Regions from separate parts of the Leptothrix sp. (in: b-proteobacteria) genome, predicted to be linked through region 1. Evidence: predicted binding sites of a transcription regulator. Region 1 holds the regulator's gene; the other holds the start of a gene.
The links. The regulator FliA, encoded in region 1, starts transcription of late flagellar genes. The targets are predictions, from matches to a motif close to CTAAAGTTTNNNNNNNNNNNGCCGNTA.

Region 1 (8,463 bases):
TGATGACCATGATCGGCCTGATTCCGGGCATGCCGCACGTGGTGTTCCTGCTCATCGGCGGCAGCCTGGGCGCGCTGGCGCGCTGGCTCTACAAGAAGGAGCGCGCGCCCAAGCCCGCCGAGCCGCAGGAGGCCGCCGCGCCGCCGCCCAACCCGAATGCCGAGGCCAGCTGGGACGACCTGCAGCCGGTGGACACGCTGGGCATGGAGGTCGGCTACCGGCTGATCGCGCTGGTCGACAAGGATCGGGGCGGCGACCTGCTCAACCGCATCAAGGGCGTGCGCAAGAAGTTTGCGCAGGAGGTGGGCTTCCTGCCGCCGTCGGTGCACATCCGCGACAACCTCGAATTGAAGCCCAGCGCCTACCGCCTGAGCCTGCGCGGCGCGGTCATCGGCGAGGGCGAGGCCTTCCCCGGCATGCACCTGGCCATCAACCCCGGCCACGCGCAGCTGCAGTTGCAGGGCCAGGCGACCATCGATCCGGCCTTCGGCCTGCCGGCGATCTGGATTGACGACCGGCAGCGTGAAAGCGCGCAAATGGCGGGCTACACCGTGGTTGATTCATCGACCGTGGTGGCCACACATCTTTCACACTTGATGCAAATGAACGCGGCTCGACTCCTGGGCCGCACCGAGACCCAGGCGCTGGTCGAGCATGTGACGAAGCTGGCGCCGAAACTGATTGAAGACGTGGTTCCCAAAATGGTCGGCATCGCCCCTCTGCAGAAAATCCTCCAGCTCCTGCTGGAAGAAGGCGTGCACATCCGCGACATGCGCTCGATCATCGAAGCGCTGGCCGAGCACGCCACCGGCGGCCTGACCGACCCGCAGGAACTCGCCCGCCGCCTGCGCATTGCGCTGGCCCCGGCCATCGTCCAGCAGATCTACGGCAGCGCCCGTGAACTGGACGTGATCGCGATCGAACCCGACCTGGAGCGTCTGCTGACCCAGGCGCTCAGCTCCATGAACGGCGCCGCGCTCGACCCGGGCGTGGCCGACCACCTGAGCCGCGGTGCGGCCGACGCCGCCCGTCGTCAGGAAGACCTGGGCCACCCGGCCTGCCTGCTGGTGCCCGACATGATCCGCCCCTCCGTGGCGCGCCTGCTCAAGCGCGCTGCGCCGCGCCTGCGGGTGCTGGGCCACAGCGAGATCCCTGATACCCATTCGATCCGCATCGGTTCGATCATCGGAGCCAACGCATGAACGTCAAACGCTTCATCGGCCGCAATTCGCGCGAGGCCATGCAGAAAGTTCGACTCGCGTTCGGCGACAACGCCGTGGTGCTCTCGACCAAGCCGTGCACCGAAGGCATCGAAATCCTGGCCATGCCGCCCGAGAGCGTCGAGCAGATCGAGCGCTTCGGCGCCAGCCTGCCCGAAGCCGCGCCGACCCCGTCGGCCGCGCGCGCCAGCTCGCTGCGTGAACGCGCCAGCCAGCAGGCCCCGCGCCAGCCGGCGCCTGAGGCGATCGACACGCCCGTGCAGGACGATGTCGGCACGCTCGCCATGAGCACGCTGTCGTTCCAGGACTATGTGCGCGAGCGCATGCTGAAGAAGCGCCAGGCCGAACTGCGTGCCCAGGCCGAGCGCCCGGTGCCGGTCTCGCCCGAGGCGATCGAACACCGTCTGGCCCAGCGCGAATACGCACAAAGCCACCGGGGTTTCGAGGCCGAAGACCTGAACAGCTTCGACGACCTGCTCAACAACACCCCTTCTTCCCACACCCCCGCACCGGCCCCTGCCGCTGCGCCGCGTCGCGACGCCCCGATGCACGAAGGCCTGCTGCGCAGCCGCTCGGCCGCTGCGCCGATGGAGCCGGCTCGCCGCGAGCCGCGTCCGGAAGCCCGTCAGGAGATGCGCCAGGAGCCGCGCCCGGAAGTCCGCCAGAGCGCCCGCACCCCGGCGCCGCGACTGGCTGCGCAGGAAGAAGACGCGCTGTCGGCGCCGATGCCGCTCGACCCGCCCAGCCGCAGCAGCAGCAAGAGCAGCAGCAGCCGCTCGGGCACGCCGGAATCGTCGACCGCGATGATGAAGGAAATCCGCGCCATGAAGGGCCTGATCGAAGAGCGTTTCGGCGCCCTGGCCTTCATGGAGCGGCTGCAGAAAAGCCCCAAGCAGGCGGCGCTGACCACCAAGCTGATCGACTGCGGCTTCTCGCCCGCGCTGATCCGCAAGCTGGTCGACAGCCTGGGTGACGAGGTCGGCGACGAAGTGGCCTGGGCCACCAGCGTACTGCAGCGCAACCTGCAGACGGCCGAGGCCGAAGCCTCGCTGGAAGACCAGGGCGGCGTGTACGCGCTGATCGGCTCCACCGGCGTGGGCAAGACCACCTCGGCGGCCAAGCTCGCCGCCGCCTTTGCCAGCCGCCACGGCGCAGCCAACCTGGGCCTGATCACGCTGGACGCCTACCGCCTGGGCGCCCACGAACAGCTGCGCGCCTACGGCCGCATCCTGGGCGTGCCGGTGCACGTGGCGCATGACCGCGTCGCGCTGGAAGACCTGCTGGACCTGCTGTCGGCCAAGAAGATGATCATCATCGACACCGCCGGCCTGGCCCAGCGCGACAGCCGCACCCGCGAGGCGCTGGAAATGCTCTCGCACCCCAGCATCCAGCGCCTGCTGGTGGTCAACGCCGCTGCGCAGGGCGAAACGATCGAGGACGTGCTGATCGGCTACAAGGCCACGCAGGCCAAGGGCGTGGTGCTGTCCAAGCTCGACGAGGCCGTCAAGCTCGGGCCCGCACTGGACGCCGTCATCCGCCACCGCATCAAGGTGCTCGCCATCGCCAACGGCCAGCGCGTGCCCGAAGACTGGCACCGCCTGACCGCCCAGGCGCTGATGCACCGCGCCCTCAAGGGAGGCGGCGCACAGGCCTGGCGCATGGATGCAGCCGACATCAACCTGATGTTCTCGACGCCGCCGGCCCCGGTTGTTGCCCAGCGCAGCAGCCGCCCGTCGAGTCGCGACGCCGTTTGATCTTGAGCCCGAGCCTGAGTCCGGAGCGCCGCATGTTCACCCCCCCGTCCTTCCGCCGTACCCAGCCCGCCGACCAGGCCGACGGCCTGCGCCGCCTGTTCGGCTCGCGCAGCCGCTGCTTCATTCCGCTGGTCTCCAACCCGTTCGTGACCCACGGCGGCGTGCTGATCGAGCGGCTGTGCACCGTGCTTGATGAACTGCAGCTCGAAACCCTGCTGGTCGACGCCTCCGAGCGCGGCGGCCCGCCCAAGGAACTCACCAGCTTCGACCTGAGCGAAGGCATCGAGCCGCTGTCCGAGCGCGTGTCCTACCTCGCCGCCCGCGGCCTGCCGGTGCGCTGGGTCGACAGCCGGGGCTCGACGCGCGGTTTCCTCGACGCGCTGGCCGAAGCCGCGCCGCGCGCCGAAGTGATCCTGGTGCACGGCAGCGCCGTCGAACTCGCCCGCCTGTTCGGCCGCGGTGACCAGGGCCTGAGCCGCCCGCGCCCGATGCTGCTGTGCGACGACCGGCCCGAATCCATGACCCACGCCTACGCCGCGCTCAAGGTGCTGGCGCAGCGGGCCGACTGGCTCGCCCACGACTTGCTGATGTGCTCGCCGCCGGCCTCGGCCAAGTCGCCGCTGGTGGCCGATCGCCTGGCGCACTGCGCCGACATGTTTCTGGGTGGCGTGCAGCACAGCTGGGTCCGGGTCGACCCGGCCGAGCCGCCCACCGCCCGGCCGGCCCAGGAACTGGTGACGATGGTGGAAGCCTCGCTGCTGACCGCCGCCGTCTTTACCCACGGGGACACCGGATATGGTGGCTTGCGCCTGGCGCTGCCCTCCGGTCGGCCCGCCATGATCTGACCCGCACCGGAGCTACGGTATGTACACCGCCAAGGGCCGTCTCGACGCCAATTCCCTGCTCAAGCAATACAGCCCGCTGGTGCGGCGTCTGGCGCATCAGATGATCGCCAAGCTGCCCGCCAACGTGGAACTCGACGACCTGATCCAGGTCGGCATGATCGGCCTGACCGATGCGCTCAGCCGCTTCGACGTCGGCCAGGGTGTGCAGTTCGAGACTTTCGCCACCCAGCGCATCCGCGGCGCCATGCTCGACGAGCTGCGCGGCACCGACTGGATGAGCCGCGGCAACCGCAAGCACCAGCGTGACATCGAGTCCGCCGTGCACAAGCTCGAACAGCGCCTGGGCCGCGCGCCGCAGGAAAGCGAGATCGCCGCTGAAATGGGCATCGGCCTGGCCGAATACCAGGACCTGCTCAACCGCGTGCGCGGCACCCAGCTGATCTACCTGGAAGACATGGGCGGCGACGACGGCGACAACGATTTTCTGGATCGCCACGTGATGCAGGAGGGCGCCGACCCGCTCGGCCAGCTCAATGACCGCCGCATGCGCGAGGCGCTGGTCGAGGCGATCAAGAACCTGCCCGAGCGCGAGCAGTACGTCATGAGCATGTACTACGAAGAAGACATGAACCTGAAGGAAATCGCCGCCGTGCTGGGCGTGACCGAGTCGCGCGTCTGCCAGCTGCACAGCCAGTCGATTGCCCGGTTGCGCACCAAGCTGCGTCCTTGGTAGACCACAAAAATAGGAGACCGCCCATGTTTGGTTTCAAACGCAAACCGTTTGCGGCAACCACGCTGATGCCTGAAACCGGCGTCGGCGCCGCGCCTGCGTCGCCGGAGGGCGCTGATGCGCGCGGCCTCGTGCATCGCATGTCGGACCAGGTGTCGCAGATCGGGCGCGACGCGGCCGAGACGCATGGCGCGATCGAGGATGCTCAGCACATCGCCGTGGCGCAGATTGCGGCGCTCGACCAGCTCAACGGCCAGTTGCTGGCGGTGCAGGCATCTCAGGTGGCCATCGGCTCGGCCACCGACGCCAGCCTGGACGCCGTGGCGCGTGCCCGGCAGGTGGTCAGCGAAGTCGCGTCCGAGGTGGCCGACATCGTCGAGGTGCTGCACCGCGTGTCGGCGGCTGCCGGCGACATCACCCAGATTGCCTTGCAGACCCGGCTGGTGGCGTTCAACGCACTGGTCGAGGCCAAGCGCGCCGGCGAAGCCGGGCGCGGTTTCGGCGTGGTGGCCGACGCGGTCAAGGACCTGTCCGAGCGGGTGGAGCGCTCCTCCAAGGTCATCATGAGCACGCTCGGCCAGCTCGACGCGCGCATCGAGACCTTCTCCAAGGAAATCCGCCTGGCCGGTCCGGGCGAGCAGCCCGGCGGTATCCACCGCGCATTCGCCGATGTCGAGACCCAGGTGCAGCGCATCAACAGCGCCGCCCAGACCAGCACGGTCACCTGCGGCGAAGTCACCGGCAAGACGCGCGAACTTGGCACCGAAATGCAGTCGGCCATGATCGGCCTCGACGCCGCCATGGGCTGCAGCGACCGCTTCCTGACGCTGTCCGAACGCATGATCGATGACCTGGCCGGCAGCGGCGTCGAGACCGCCGACACACCCTACATCCACGCCGTGCAGGGCGCCGCCGCGCAGCTGTCGGCCCAGCTCGAAGCGGCGGTGGCCAGCGGCAAGATCACGCTGGCGGATCTGTTCTCCGACCAGTACCAGCCCATTGCTGGCACCCAGCCGGCGCAGCACCTGACCCCTTTCTGCCACTTGACCGACCAGCTGTTCCCAGCGGTGCAGGAGGCGATGCTCAACTTCAGCGACCAGGTGGTGTTCTGCGCCGCCACCGACCGCAACGGCTACATCGCCACCCACAACCGCAAGTACTGCCAGCCGCAGCGTGGCAACCTGGCCTGGGACACCGCCCACAGCCGCTACCGCCGCATCTACACCGACCGCACCGGGCTGGCCTCGGCGCGCAACGAGCGGCCGTTCCTGCTGCAGACCTATCGGCGCGACATGGGCAACGGCCAGTTCGTGCTGCTCAAGGAAGCGTCCGCACCCATCACCGTGGCCGGCCGTCACTGGGGTGGCGTGCGCTTCGCCTACAAGTTCTGAGGCCCCGGCGCCTCAGGCGGTACCGGCCTACTTCAGCGACTGCAGCCAGTCGCAGCGCAGCAGGCCGCGCTGATGCAGGTGCCGGCGCAGGGCGCAGTAGCTGGCCGGCATGCACGTCAGCAGCAAGGACAGCGGCAGCCACGGCCATTCGTTGAGCACGATGAGCGTGGGCAGCAGCATCCAGCCCATCACCCACGCGCCCAGCACCGCGTCGCACAACGCCAGTTCCAGTCCGTAGCCCCGCACGTGATGCACGTGCCACTGCTTGAATTGGTAGATCTGCTGCAGCGTCATGACCGGATCCTCCAGCGGGTGAGGGGTCCAGCCACTTTAGTCCCTTGTCAGGGATAAGTCAGCTGCAAGTCAGGGATAAAGCCCGCGCTCTTCACGCGCCATCAGGATGCGTTCGCACGCTACCGCAAACGTGGCGGTGCGCAGCGTGATCCTGTGGCGGTCGGCGGTGTCCCAGATCTTGCGCAGCGCCTCGACCATGATCTTGTCGAGCCGCAGGTTGATCTCGTCCTCGGTCCAGAAGAAGCTCGAGAAGTCCTGCACCCACTCGAAGTAGCTCACCGTCACGCCGCCGGCGTTGCAGATCACGTCGGGCATGACCAGCACGCCGCGCTCGGCCAGCACGTCGTCGGCGTCAGGCCAGGTCGGGCCATTGGCGCCTTCCAGAATCAGCCGGGCCTTGAGGCGGTTGGCACGTGACACGTTGATCTGGCCTTCCAGCGCGGCCGGAATCAGGATGTCGCAGTCGGTGTCCCAGAAGTCCTCGTCGGCCGTGCGCTCGGCGCCCGTGAACGCGCCCACGCCGCCGTCGCGCTTGAGCGTTTCCATCAGGTCGGCCATGTCCATGCCGGCCGGGTTGGCGATGCTGCCGCTGTGGTCCTGGATGGCGACGATCTTCGCGCCGGCCTGCGCGAACAGCTCCGCCGCCGCGCTGCCCACATTGCCGAAGCCCTGAACCGCCACGCGCGCGCCGTCCAGGTTCAGGCCGATGCGGCGGGCCGCCTCGCGCCCGGTGACGAACACGCCGCGCCCGGTCGACTTGATGCGCCCGAGCGAGCCGCCCAGGTGCACCGGCTTGCCCGTCACCACGCCGCTGGCGGTGGCGCCGATGTTCATGGAGTAGGTGTCCATCATCCAGGCCATGATCTGGCCGTTGGTGCCCACATCGGGCGCCGGGATGTCCTGCTGCGGCCCGATCACCAGGCCGATCTCGCTGGTGTAGCGGCGCGTCATGCGCTCCAGTTCCTTGTGCGAGAGCTGCTTGGGGTCGACGCGGATGCCGCCCTTGGCGCCGCCGAACGGCAGGTTGACGGCGGCGTTCTTGACCGTCATCCAGCCCGCCAGCGCCATCACCTCTTCCAGATTGACCTGCGGGTGGTAGCGCACGCCGCCCTTGCCCGGGCCGCGGCTCAGGTTGTGCTGTACGCGGTAGCCCTCGAAGTGGCGCACGCTGCCGTCGTCCATCTCGATCGGCACATCGACGATCAGACAGCGCTTGGGGTGGCGCAGCGTGTCGGCCCAGCGCTCCAGCCGGCCCAGATAGGGCACGACCCGGTCGATCTGCGCCAGGTAGGTGCCCCACGGGCTGTGCGCGTTGGGCGACACATAGGACGGCGTGCTGCCTGTGTGGATGGCTGACGTGAGCGCAGCGGGTTTTGAGGGTGAGTTCATGAGCGGGCCTGGGGGTGGAGTCGCGATGCGTCCCACTCTAGGCCTGCCCGGCCCCGGCTGCCTGCGCCACCCATGCACGGATTGCATGGCGGCTGTGGCAGATCAAATCTCAGCCGGCGTCCGGCTTGGGTGAGCTGTCTTGATTCAGCCGCCGAACTCGTCGCCCAGCTCGCGGGCGCGCTGTTGCGCGGCCTGCATGGCCGCGATGAAGGCGGGTGCCACGCCGGATTCATTCATGGCCGTGAGCGCCGCGTAGGTCGTGCCGCCCTTGGACGTGACGCGCTCGCGCAGCGTTGCCGGCGTTTCAGGTGAGCGGCGCGCCAGCTCGGTCGCGCCGCCAAAAGTGGCCAGCGCCAGCGCCTTGCCCTGCTCGGCGCTCAGGCCCATCTGCTGGGCGGCGGCCACTATGGCTTCGATGAAGTAAAACACGTACGCCGGGCCGGAGCCGGAAATCGCCGTGACCGCGTCCAGATCCGCCTCCTGCGCCACCCACAACACCGTGCCGGTGGGGGCCAGCAGCGCGGCGATGCGCTCGCGCTCGGCCTCGCTCACAGCCGGCCGTGCGTACAGCCCCGAGATGCCCAGCCCGATCAACGCCGGCGTGTTGGGCATGGCGCGCACCACGCGCTCGGTGCCCACCGCACGGGCGATGGCGTCACTGCGGATGCCGGCCATCACCGACAGGTGCAACGCGCCGCCCACGTGTGCTGCGCAGGGCGCCGCCGCCTCGCCAAAACTCTGTGGCTTGACCGCCCAGACGACGGTGCCGGCCAGCGCCAGCGTCGCGTCTGCTTCAGCCAGCGCCACGATGCCGAAATCCGCCGCCAGCTTGTCGCGCTG
Region 2 (8,463 bases), on a different contig from region 1:
GCGGTGTAGTTGCGCACCTTCTGCAGGCGTTCGACCAGGAAGTGGCAGTACGCCCACTGTCCGGGGTCCAGCAGCGTCGCACGCCGGGCTGCGTCTTCGCAGGCCTGGGTTGCGCCCAACTGCCGCTCGCTGCGCGCCAGATTGATCCAGTAGAGCGCCTCGCCCGGGGCGGCCTTCGCGGCGCGTGCAAACGCGGTGCGGGCCGGGCCGTGACGGCCGGCGCTGCGGTGCTTGCAGCCCTCCTGCCAGGCCTGGTGCGCGCGTTGCGCCTGGGGCGCTGGGGTGAGTGTGCTCATGGATGCGGACGGATCTGAAAAAAGTCACACCAATGTATTCAAGAAGACCCGCAGGGGAACCGATGAAATGCTGCGCGCCTGACCCCCAGTTCCGTGGCTGACACAGACAAGGAATTTCGGCAAGACGGGCCTAAAGTTTTTCCGGACCGTCACCGATAACAATTTCAACGGGTCGCAGAAAAGATCCGTGGTCCGGTAAGCCGGCTGATGTGATGAAGGCCTTTGACCTGAACCCGCATCCAGGCTGACGAGCGCCGGACAAGCAGTCTCAACGGCGCTCATTGCCGAGTTCACCAACGGTTCAACGCTTCCTCTCAGGAGTTCAAAATGGCTTCCACGATCAACACCAACATCATTTCGATGAACGCGCAGCGCAACCAGGCTGCTTCGCAATCTTCACTCGCAACCTCGATGCAACGCCTGTCCTCAGGTCTGCGCGTCAACAGCGCCAAGGACGACGCGGCCGGCCTGGCGATTGCCGAGCGCATGAACGCACAGGTCAAGGGCATGAACGTGGCGGTTCGCAACGCGAACGATGGCATCTCGATGGCGCAGACCGCTGAAGGCGCGCTGGGCAAGGTGGGTGATTCGCTGCAGCGCATGCGTGAGCTGGCGGTGCAGTCGAAGAACGCGACCAACAGCGACAGCGACCGCGACTCGCTCGACAAGGAATTCGGCGAGCTCGCCAAGGAAATCCAGCGCGTCGTGGGTGGCACGACCTTCAACGGCAAGGCCGTTCTGGGCGCGGATGCGGGTGCGCAGACCTTCCAGGTCGGCGCCAACACCACGACCGACGACTCGATCGACATCACCACGACCAACATGACGACCAACGCCAGCATCACCGTCGTGGCCGGCACGGACAACACGGGTGCAGGTCGCGCCACGATTGACAGTGCAGCGGGAACGGGCGGCACCATCGACGCCACCATCGATGCGATCGATGACGCACTCGACCTCGTCAACTCCGAGCGCGCCACGATGGGTGCATCGCAGTCGCGCTTTGACTCGGTGATCTCGAACCTGCAGGTCTCGGTGGAAAACCAGTCGGCCGCGCGCAGCCGGATCATGGATGCGGACTTTGCGGCGGAAACCTCCAACCTGAGCCGCTCGCAGATCCTGCAGCAGGCCGGCAACGCGATGATTTCGCAGGCCAACCAGCTGCCCCAGCAGGTGATGTCGCTGCTGCGCTGATCCCTGATGGTCGGCCCACGGCTGCGGCAAGACGCCGTGGTCGCAGGTCTTGCTCTTCCACAACGCCACCGCGCTGCTGCGCCGGTGGCGTTGTGCTTTCCAGATCCGGAAATAGCGGGCGCTTCAGCCTGCATTTCGTCGTTTTGCACAGGCGTGGTCTTGCCCACAATCCATTACACAGAAGTTCACACGTGCTTCTGCCGACCGGGCCCCGCCCGGCAACTCGTTTCCCAAGTTGCTTGGGTCCGCATCGGCAGCGTGCACCTGCCGCTTTCACGTGAGATCTTTTTTTGGATTTGGAGTGAATCACCATGGCCCAGACGATCAACACCAACCTGGTCTCCCTGAACGCACAGCGCAATCAATCGATGTCGCAAGCGTCCCTGGCGACCTCGATGCAGCGCCTGTCCTCAGGTCTGCGCGTCAACAGCGCCAAGGACGATGCGGCGGGTCTGGCGATTGCCGAGCGCATGAACGCGCAGGTCAAGGGCATGAACGTGGCGGTTCGCAACGCGAACGACGGCATCTCGATGGCGCAGACCGCTGAAGGCGCGCTGGGCAAGGTGTCGGATTCGCTGCAGCGCATGCGTGAGCTGGCGGTGCAGTCGAAGAACGCGACCAACAGCGACAGCGACCGCGACTCGCTCGACAAGGAGTTCGGCGAGCTCGCCAAGGAAATTCAGCGCGTCGCGGGCGGCACAACCTTCAACGGCAAGGCCATCCTGGGCGCGGATGCGGGTGCACAGACCTTCCAGGTCGGCGCCAACACCACAACGGACGACACGATCGACATCACCACGACCAACATGACGACCAATGCCACCATCGTCTCCGTGGCGGGTACGGACAACACGGGTGCGGGTCGCTCCACGATCGACAGTGCAGCGGCAACGGCCGGCACCATTAACACCACCATCGATGCGATTGATGACGCGCTCGACATCATCAACTCCGAGCGTGCCACGCTGGGTGCATCGCAGTCGCGCTTCGACTCGGTGATCTCGAACCTGCAGGTGTCGGTGGAGAACCAGTCGGCCGCGCGCAGCCGGATCATGGACGCGGACTTCGCGGCGGAAACCTCCAACCTGAGCCGCTCGCAGATCCTGCAGCAGGCCGGCAACGCGATGATCGCGCAGGCCAATCAGCTGCCCCAGCAGGTCATGAAGCTGCTGGGCTGATGCCTGGCACAGCTCGGGCTGTGGTGCGGTTCTGCACGGGTGGTGCTCAAGTTGGCGCGCCCGGCGCCGATAGACAAGTCGTCTGGCGGTAAAGAAATCGCCGGACGACTTTTCTTTTTCGTCTCTGCATCGATGAAGGGTACGCATCATGGCCAGCATCAGTTCAGCCGGTATCGGCAGCGGTTTGGATGTCAGTTCGATCGTCACCCAGTTGATGTCGGTCGAGAAAGCGCCTCTGCAGCAAATGCAGACGGAGGCGACCAAGATCCAGAGCAAGTTGAGCGCCTACGGAAAAATCCAGAGCTATGTCTCGGCCCTGCGTGACAGCGCCCTCGCGCTGACCAAGTCCACCACCTGGGGCAACACCACCGCGACGCCCGGGGACGCGAGCGTCTTCACTGCCACCACCGACAGCGCGGCCTCGGCCGCCAGCTACAGCCTGACCGTGCAGCAGCTGGCGGGGGCGCAGACGCTGGCGTCCAGCGCCTGGCCCGCCTCGGTCTCGACGGTGGGCGCCGGTGTCCTGCGCCTGGAAATGGGCACCTACGGAACGGACCCCACCAGCTTCGCGCCCAAGAGCGGCAGCACGGGGGTGGATGTGACCATCTCGGCCACCGACACCCTGGCCGATGTGCGCGACAAGATCAATGCCGCCAAGGCTGGCGTGACGGCCTCCCTCGTCAACGATGCGTCGGGCTCGCGACTCGTGATGCGTTCCACCGAGACCGGCACGGCCAACGCATTTCGCGTCACGGCCACGGACGGCGACGGCAACAACAGCGACGCCAGCGGCCTCTCGAAGCTGGCCTACGACCCTTCTGCCGGCATCGGCTCCATGACCCAGACGCAGGCCGCCAAGGACGCCAAGGCCACCATCGACGGCCTGGCGGTGACCTCGTCGAGCAATCTGTTGAGCGATGTGGTGACGGGCGTGACGATCAAGCTCGCCAAGACCACCACGACTGCGGTGGATTTGACCGTGGCCAGCAACACCGATGCGATCAAGACGGCGGTCACGGCGTTCTCGGACGCCTACAACAACCTCAACAAGTACCTGACCGACCAGACCAAGTACGACGCGACGGCGAAAAAGGGCTCGACGCTGCAGGGCGACTCGGGCACCAACGCGTTGCGCGCGGCCATGCGCGGGATCATCGGCGACACCAGTGGTGTGAGCGGTGCCTTCAAGCGCATGGCGGACATCGGCCTCGACCCTCAGGCCGACGGCACGCTCAAGGTCGACAGCACCAAGCTGACCAACGCGCTGGGCAAGCTCTCGGACGTCAAGGCGCTGTTTGCCACCAAGGATGCCGTGCTCGACACCGGCAACGGTTTTGCCACCCGAATCCAGAAGTGGGGCGACGGCCTGCTGAGCTTCGAGGGCTCGATCACCACGCGCAGCAGCAGCCTGCAGCGCCAGATCGACGCCAACACCAAGCGGCAGGAAAGCTTCAACACGCGCATGACGCAGGTCGAGACCCGCATGCGGGCGCAGTACACCGCGCTCGACACCAAGATGAGCACGCTGAACGGCCTGTCGTCCTACATGACGCAGCAGATCACCAACATGAACAAGAGTTCTGCCTGATGTACGCCGTCAATGACGTCATAAGCCGTGCTGCCGTGGCGCATTTCAAGGCTTAAAACGGTGCTCTGCAACTCAAGTCGACCCGGTGCTGGTCGATAACTCTTACAAGCAGTTCAAACAAACCCACGCACAGGAAGTCCCCCATGTTCAGCCAAGCGTCACCTTTCGGTCGTCCCCGCCACTCGGCCCACATGTATCAGCAAGTGGGTGTGGAGACGGGTGTTTCCACCGCCTCGCCGCACAAGCTGACGCTGATGCTGTTCGACGGCCTGCTGGGGGACATCAAGCTGGCGCGGGTTTCGATGGCCGAAGGCCGCATCGAGGACAAGGGCCGCCACATCAGCCACGCCGGACGCATCCTCGACGAGGGTCTCAAGGCTGCGCTGAACCTGCAGGCCGGGGGCGAGATCGCGCTCAACCTGCGCGACCTGTACGACTACTGCCAGGTGCGCCTGATGCACGCCAATCTGCGCAACGACGACGCGGCGCTGAAAGAGGTGCTGGCGCTGATCGAGCCGGTGCGTGAGGGCTGGGCCGGGATGGCGGCTTCGCTGCAGTCCTGAGCCACCCCCGATCCTGATCCTGTTGCCGTATTCCAGTTTCCCAGACGCTGCACCGCCTGACCCCACACCGCCATGTCGCACACCATCATGAAGACCGCCGCCGCTCCTGCCCAGTCCATCAACCATGCCTTGCTGCAGTACTACGAGGCCATCGAGACCGCCAGTCGCGAGATGCTGGAAGCCGCGCGCACGGGCGACTGGGATCGGGTGGTCAAGCTCGAAGGCGCTTGTGCGGTGCTGATCTCGCAGCTCAAGCACGCCGCGCATGAGCGCGAGCTGGGCCGCGACGAGGTGCAGGTCAAGGCGCGCATCATGCAGCGCATCCTGCTCAACGACGCCGAGATCCGCCACCTGGCCGAGCCGTGGCTGGAAGACATCGACAACATGCTGACGGGCCACCCGGGCGGCGTGCTGCACTGATTCGCAAGACTGCAAGACCTGTCAAGAAGCGCCGACATGACACGCTCCACCCTGCAGATCGATCCGATGCCCCTGCGTGCCCAGGTGGCCGAGCCGGTCGCGCCGCTGGCGCAGTACCGCCTGCGCAGCGCGGTCGAGGTGCAGGCCCTGCTGCGGCAGTTCGTGGCGGCCGAGGCGCCCCTCACGCTGGCCATGCCGGATGGCCTGAACTACACCACCAGTCTGTGGGGCGAGGACGCCGCACGCGGCGTGCTGGTGTTTGCGGTCGACCCGGCCGATGAGCGCGTGCAGCGCCTGCTGGCGGCGGACGAGGCGGTGGCGGTGGGCTACCTCGACAGCGTCAAGGTGCAGTTTGATGTGCAGGGATTGATGCTGGTGCACGGGCGCGATGCCAGCGCGCTGCATGCGCAGTTCCCGCAGGAGATCTACCGGTTTCAGCGGCGCGAGAGTTTCCGCGTCCGCCCGGTCGGGCCGGGCCAGCCGCGCATGCGTCTGGGTGCGCCCGGCACCGAGGTGCCGCCGCTGACCTTGCGTGTGCTGGACCTGAGCCACGGCGGCGTGGCGTTGCTGCTGCAGGAGCCGGTGCCGGGGCTGCAGGTCGGGCGCGTGATCGAAGCCGCCGTGCTGGAGCTGGACATCGCCACCCGCATCACGGTGCAGCTGAGCATCGTGCACGCCGTGGCGCAGACGGTCCAGCAGGGCGGGCCGCCAGGCTGGCGGCTGGGCTGCGATCTGCGCCCCATCGACGCCGAAGGCCAGCGCGTGCTGCAGCGGTATCTGGAGCTGGCGCAGAAGAAGCGCCGGCTGGTGTCGCTTTGAGCGGGTCGATCAGACCTGCATGTTCATGATTTCGCTGTAGGCCTGCGCCAGCTTGTTGCGCACCTGCAGCGTGGCCTGGAAGCCGATCTGCGCTTTCTGCATGGCCAGCATGGTCTGTTCGATGCTGACGGTGGGGTTGTCCATCGACACCTCCCGCTGCATGGCCTGTGCGCCCAGTTGCGCCTGGCTCACGCCGCGCAGCGCGCTGCTGAAGACCTGCGAAAAACCACCACTGGCGCCCTGTACGCCCGATGAGCCGCCAGCCGCATCTGCGCCACTCAGCCCAGCCGTCTGCGCCTGCTGGCGCACGCGCTGGGCGACCTCAGGCATGCCGGCACGGGTGGCGGCTTGCGCGAAATTGAACGGTTTGAGTTGAACATTCATGGGCGGCTGACGCGGGCAATGAGCCTTGTCGTCATGTAGCTCACTGTAGTGGCGTGGCCGCGCCGGGATGGTGCGAAGTGGGGGCGGATCGCTGGGCTGTTCTCGGCATCGTGGCAGGCCGGGTTTGCGAATAATCAGCGCCATGGAACAAGCTGCGCTGCAACCTCTCACGCCCAACACCGTCGCCGCCGAGGCCGATGCCGGCCCGGTGGGGTTCGGCGCGCGCCTGGCCGCGCTGCCCATGGCCCGCAAGGTGGCGCTGGGCGGTGGCATTGCTGCGCTGCTGGCGCTGGTGGTGGCGTCGGCCCTGTGGAGCAGCTCGCCCGACTACAAGGTGCTGTTTGCCAACGTGTCGGACAAGGACGGCGGCGCCATCGTCGCGCAGCTGTCGCAGATGGCGGTGCCCTACAAGTTCACCGAGGGTGGTACCGCCATCCTGGTGCCGGCCGACAAGGTCCATGACGCGCGCCTGAAGCTGGCCCAGGCCGGCCTGCCCAAGGGCGGCACGGTGGGTTTCGAGCTGATGGACAACGCCCGCTTCGGCACCACGCAGTTCCAGGAGCGGCTGAACTTCCAGCGCGGCCTGGAGGGCGAGCTGGTGCGCTCGATCACGGCCCTGTCGGCCGTGGAGGGGGCCCGCGTGCACCTGGCACTGCCCAACCAGAACGGTTTCTTTCGCGACCAGCAGAAGCCCAGCGCCAGCGTGCTGCTGACGCTGCACCCGGGCCGGACGCTGGACCGCGCCCAGCTGGCCGGCATCGTGCACCTGGTGGCGTCGAGCCTGCCCGAACTCAACCCCAAGGCGGTGAGCGTGCTCGACCAGACCGGCACGCTGCTGACCGGCTCGCCTGAAGGTATGGCCGGCGCCAATGGCGGGCTGGACGCGCAGCAGCTGCAGTACGTCAACAACATCGAGGCGCAGTACACGAAGCGCATCATGGACATCCTGGAGCCGGTGGTCGGACGCGAGAACCTGCGCGCGCAGGTCAGCGCCGAGCTGGATTTCTCGCAGACCGAATCGACCTCCGAAGAGTTCAAGCCCAACCAGGGCCAGGAGCCGGCGGCTGTGCGCAGCGCGCAGACCTCCGAGAGCAACGGCGGCGCCACCAACATGCCCACCGGCGTGCCCGGCGCCACCAGCAACCAGCCGCCGCTGCCGGCTGCCGCGCCCATCAACGGCAACGCCCAGCCCATGCAGCCGGCCCAGACCGGCGGCACCGGGGGCACCGGCAAGCGCGAGGCGCTGACCAACTACGAGGTCGACAAGACCGTGCGCGTCACGCGCGGCGCCACCGGCACCATCAAGCGCCTGAGCGCGGCCGTGGTGGTCAACCACCGCAGCGTCACCGACAAGAAGGGCGTCGTGCAGTCGGTGGCGATGAGCCAGGAAGACCTCGACAAGCTCACCTCGCTGGTGCAGGAAACCGTGGGTTTCAGCAAGGACCGGGGGGATTCGGTCAAGGTGATCAACACGCCGTTCCAGGTCGAGAAGCCGATTGAAGACACCACGCCGCTGTGGAAGCAGCCTGAGATGCGCGACCTGCTGCGCCAGTTTGCCGGCCCGATCGGCCTGGCGCTGCTGGCCCTGGTGATCGTGTTCGGCGCGATCCGCCCGGCGCTCAAGCAGGCAGCCCCGCCGCCGCCGGCCCCGCCGCTGCTGGACGCGGTGGTGGACGACGAGCAGCAACTGCCCGCGCTCGAAGGCGAGGAAGCCGCAGCCGCCGCCCTGGCGCTGGAGAACGCCGCCAATGTGCCCGCGCTGCCCAGCCCGGCGCAGATCGAGTCGCAGCAACGCATCGAGAATGCCCGCAAGATGGCGCGTGAGAACCCGATGGCCGTGGCCAACATCATGCGCGGCTGGGTCAGCGGCGAAAGCTGACGCCACGCACCTTTACCTATCAAGGGCCAAGAAATCATGGACGAAAAAGGCCTGGAAGACGCGGCCATCCTGCTGATGTCGCTCGGCGAGGAAGAGGCTGCCGAGGTCTTCAAGCACCTCAGCCCCAAGGAAGTGCAGCGCC

Region 2: the regulator FliA is predicted to act here: its motif matches at 4,328-4,354, upstream of fliS (flagellar export chaperone FliS).

What each region holds. Positions count from the first base shown of each region.
Region 1 covers NZ_CBDFPH010000011.1:588,348-596,810, reverse strand. Annotated here, with positions in the region: gene flhA (flagellar biosynthesis protein FlhA) at 1-1,202, shown strand, start outside; gene flhF (flagellar biosynthesis GTPase FlhF) at 1,199-2,974, shown strand; gene AC5IG3_RS17275 (flagellar biosynthesis protein) at 3,007-3,819, shown strand; gene AC5IG3_RS17270 (RNA polymerase sigma factor FliA) at 3,839-4,552, shown strand; gene AC5IG3_RS17265 (methyl-accepting chemotaxis protein) at 4,576-5,940, shown strand; gene AC5IG3_RS17260 (hypothetical protein) at 5,968-6,234, opposite strand; gene AC5IG3_RS17255 (Glu/Leu/Phe/Val family dehydrogenase) at 6,304-7,623, opposite strand; gene proC (pyrroline-5-carboxylate reductase) at 7,768-8,463, opposite strand, start outside.
Region 2 covers NZ_CBDFPH010000008.1:844,185-852,647, forward strand. Annotated here, with positions in the region: gene AC5IG3_RS13315 (O-linked N-acetylglucosamine transferase, SPINDLY family protein) at 1-296, opposite strand, end outside; gene AC5IG3_RS13320 (flagellin N-terminal helical domain-containing protein) at 624-1,490, shown strand; gene AC5IG3_RS13325 (flagellin domain-containing protein) at 1,802-2,668, shown strand; gene fliD (flagellar filament capping protein FliD) at 2,817-4,256, shown strand; gene fliS (flagellar export chaperone FliS) at 4,400-4,819, shown strand; gene AC5IG3_RS13340 (flagellar protein FliT) at 4,892-5,239, shown strand; gene AC5IG3_RS13345 (flagellar brake protein) at 5,276-6,058, shown strand; gene fliE (flagellar hook-basal body complex protein FliE) at 6,068-6,442, opposite strand; gene fliF (flagellar basal-body MS-ring/collar protein FliF) at 6,585-8,321, shown strand; gene fliG (flagellar motor switch protein FliG) at 8,358-8,463, shown strand, end outside.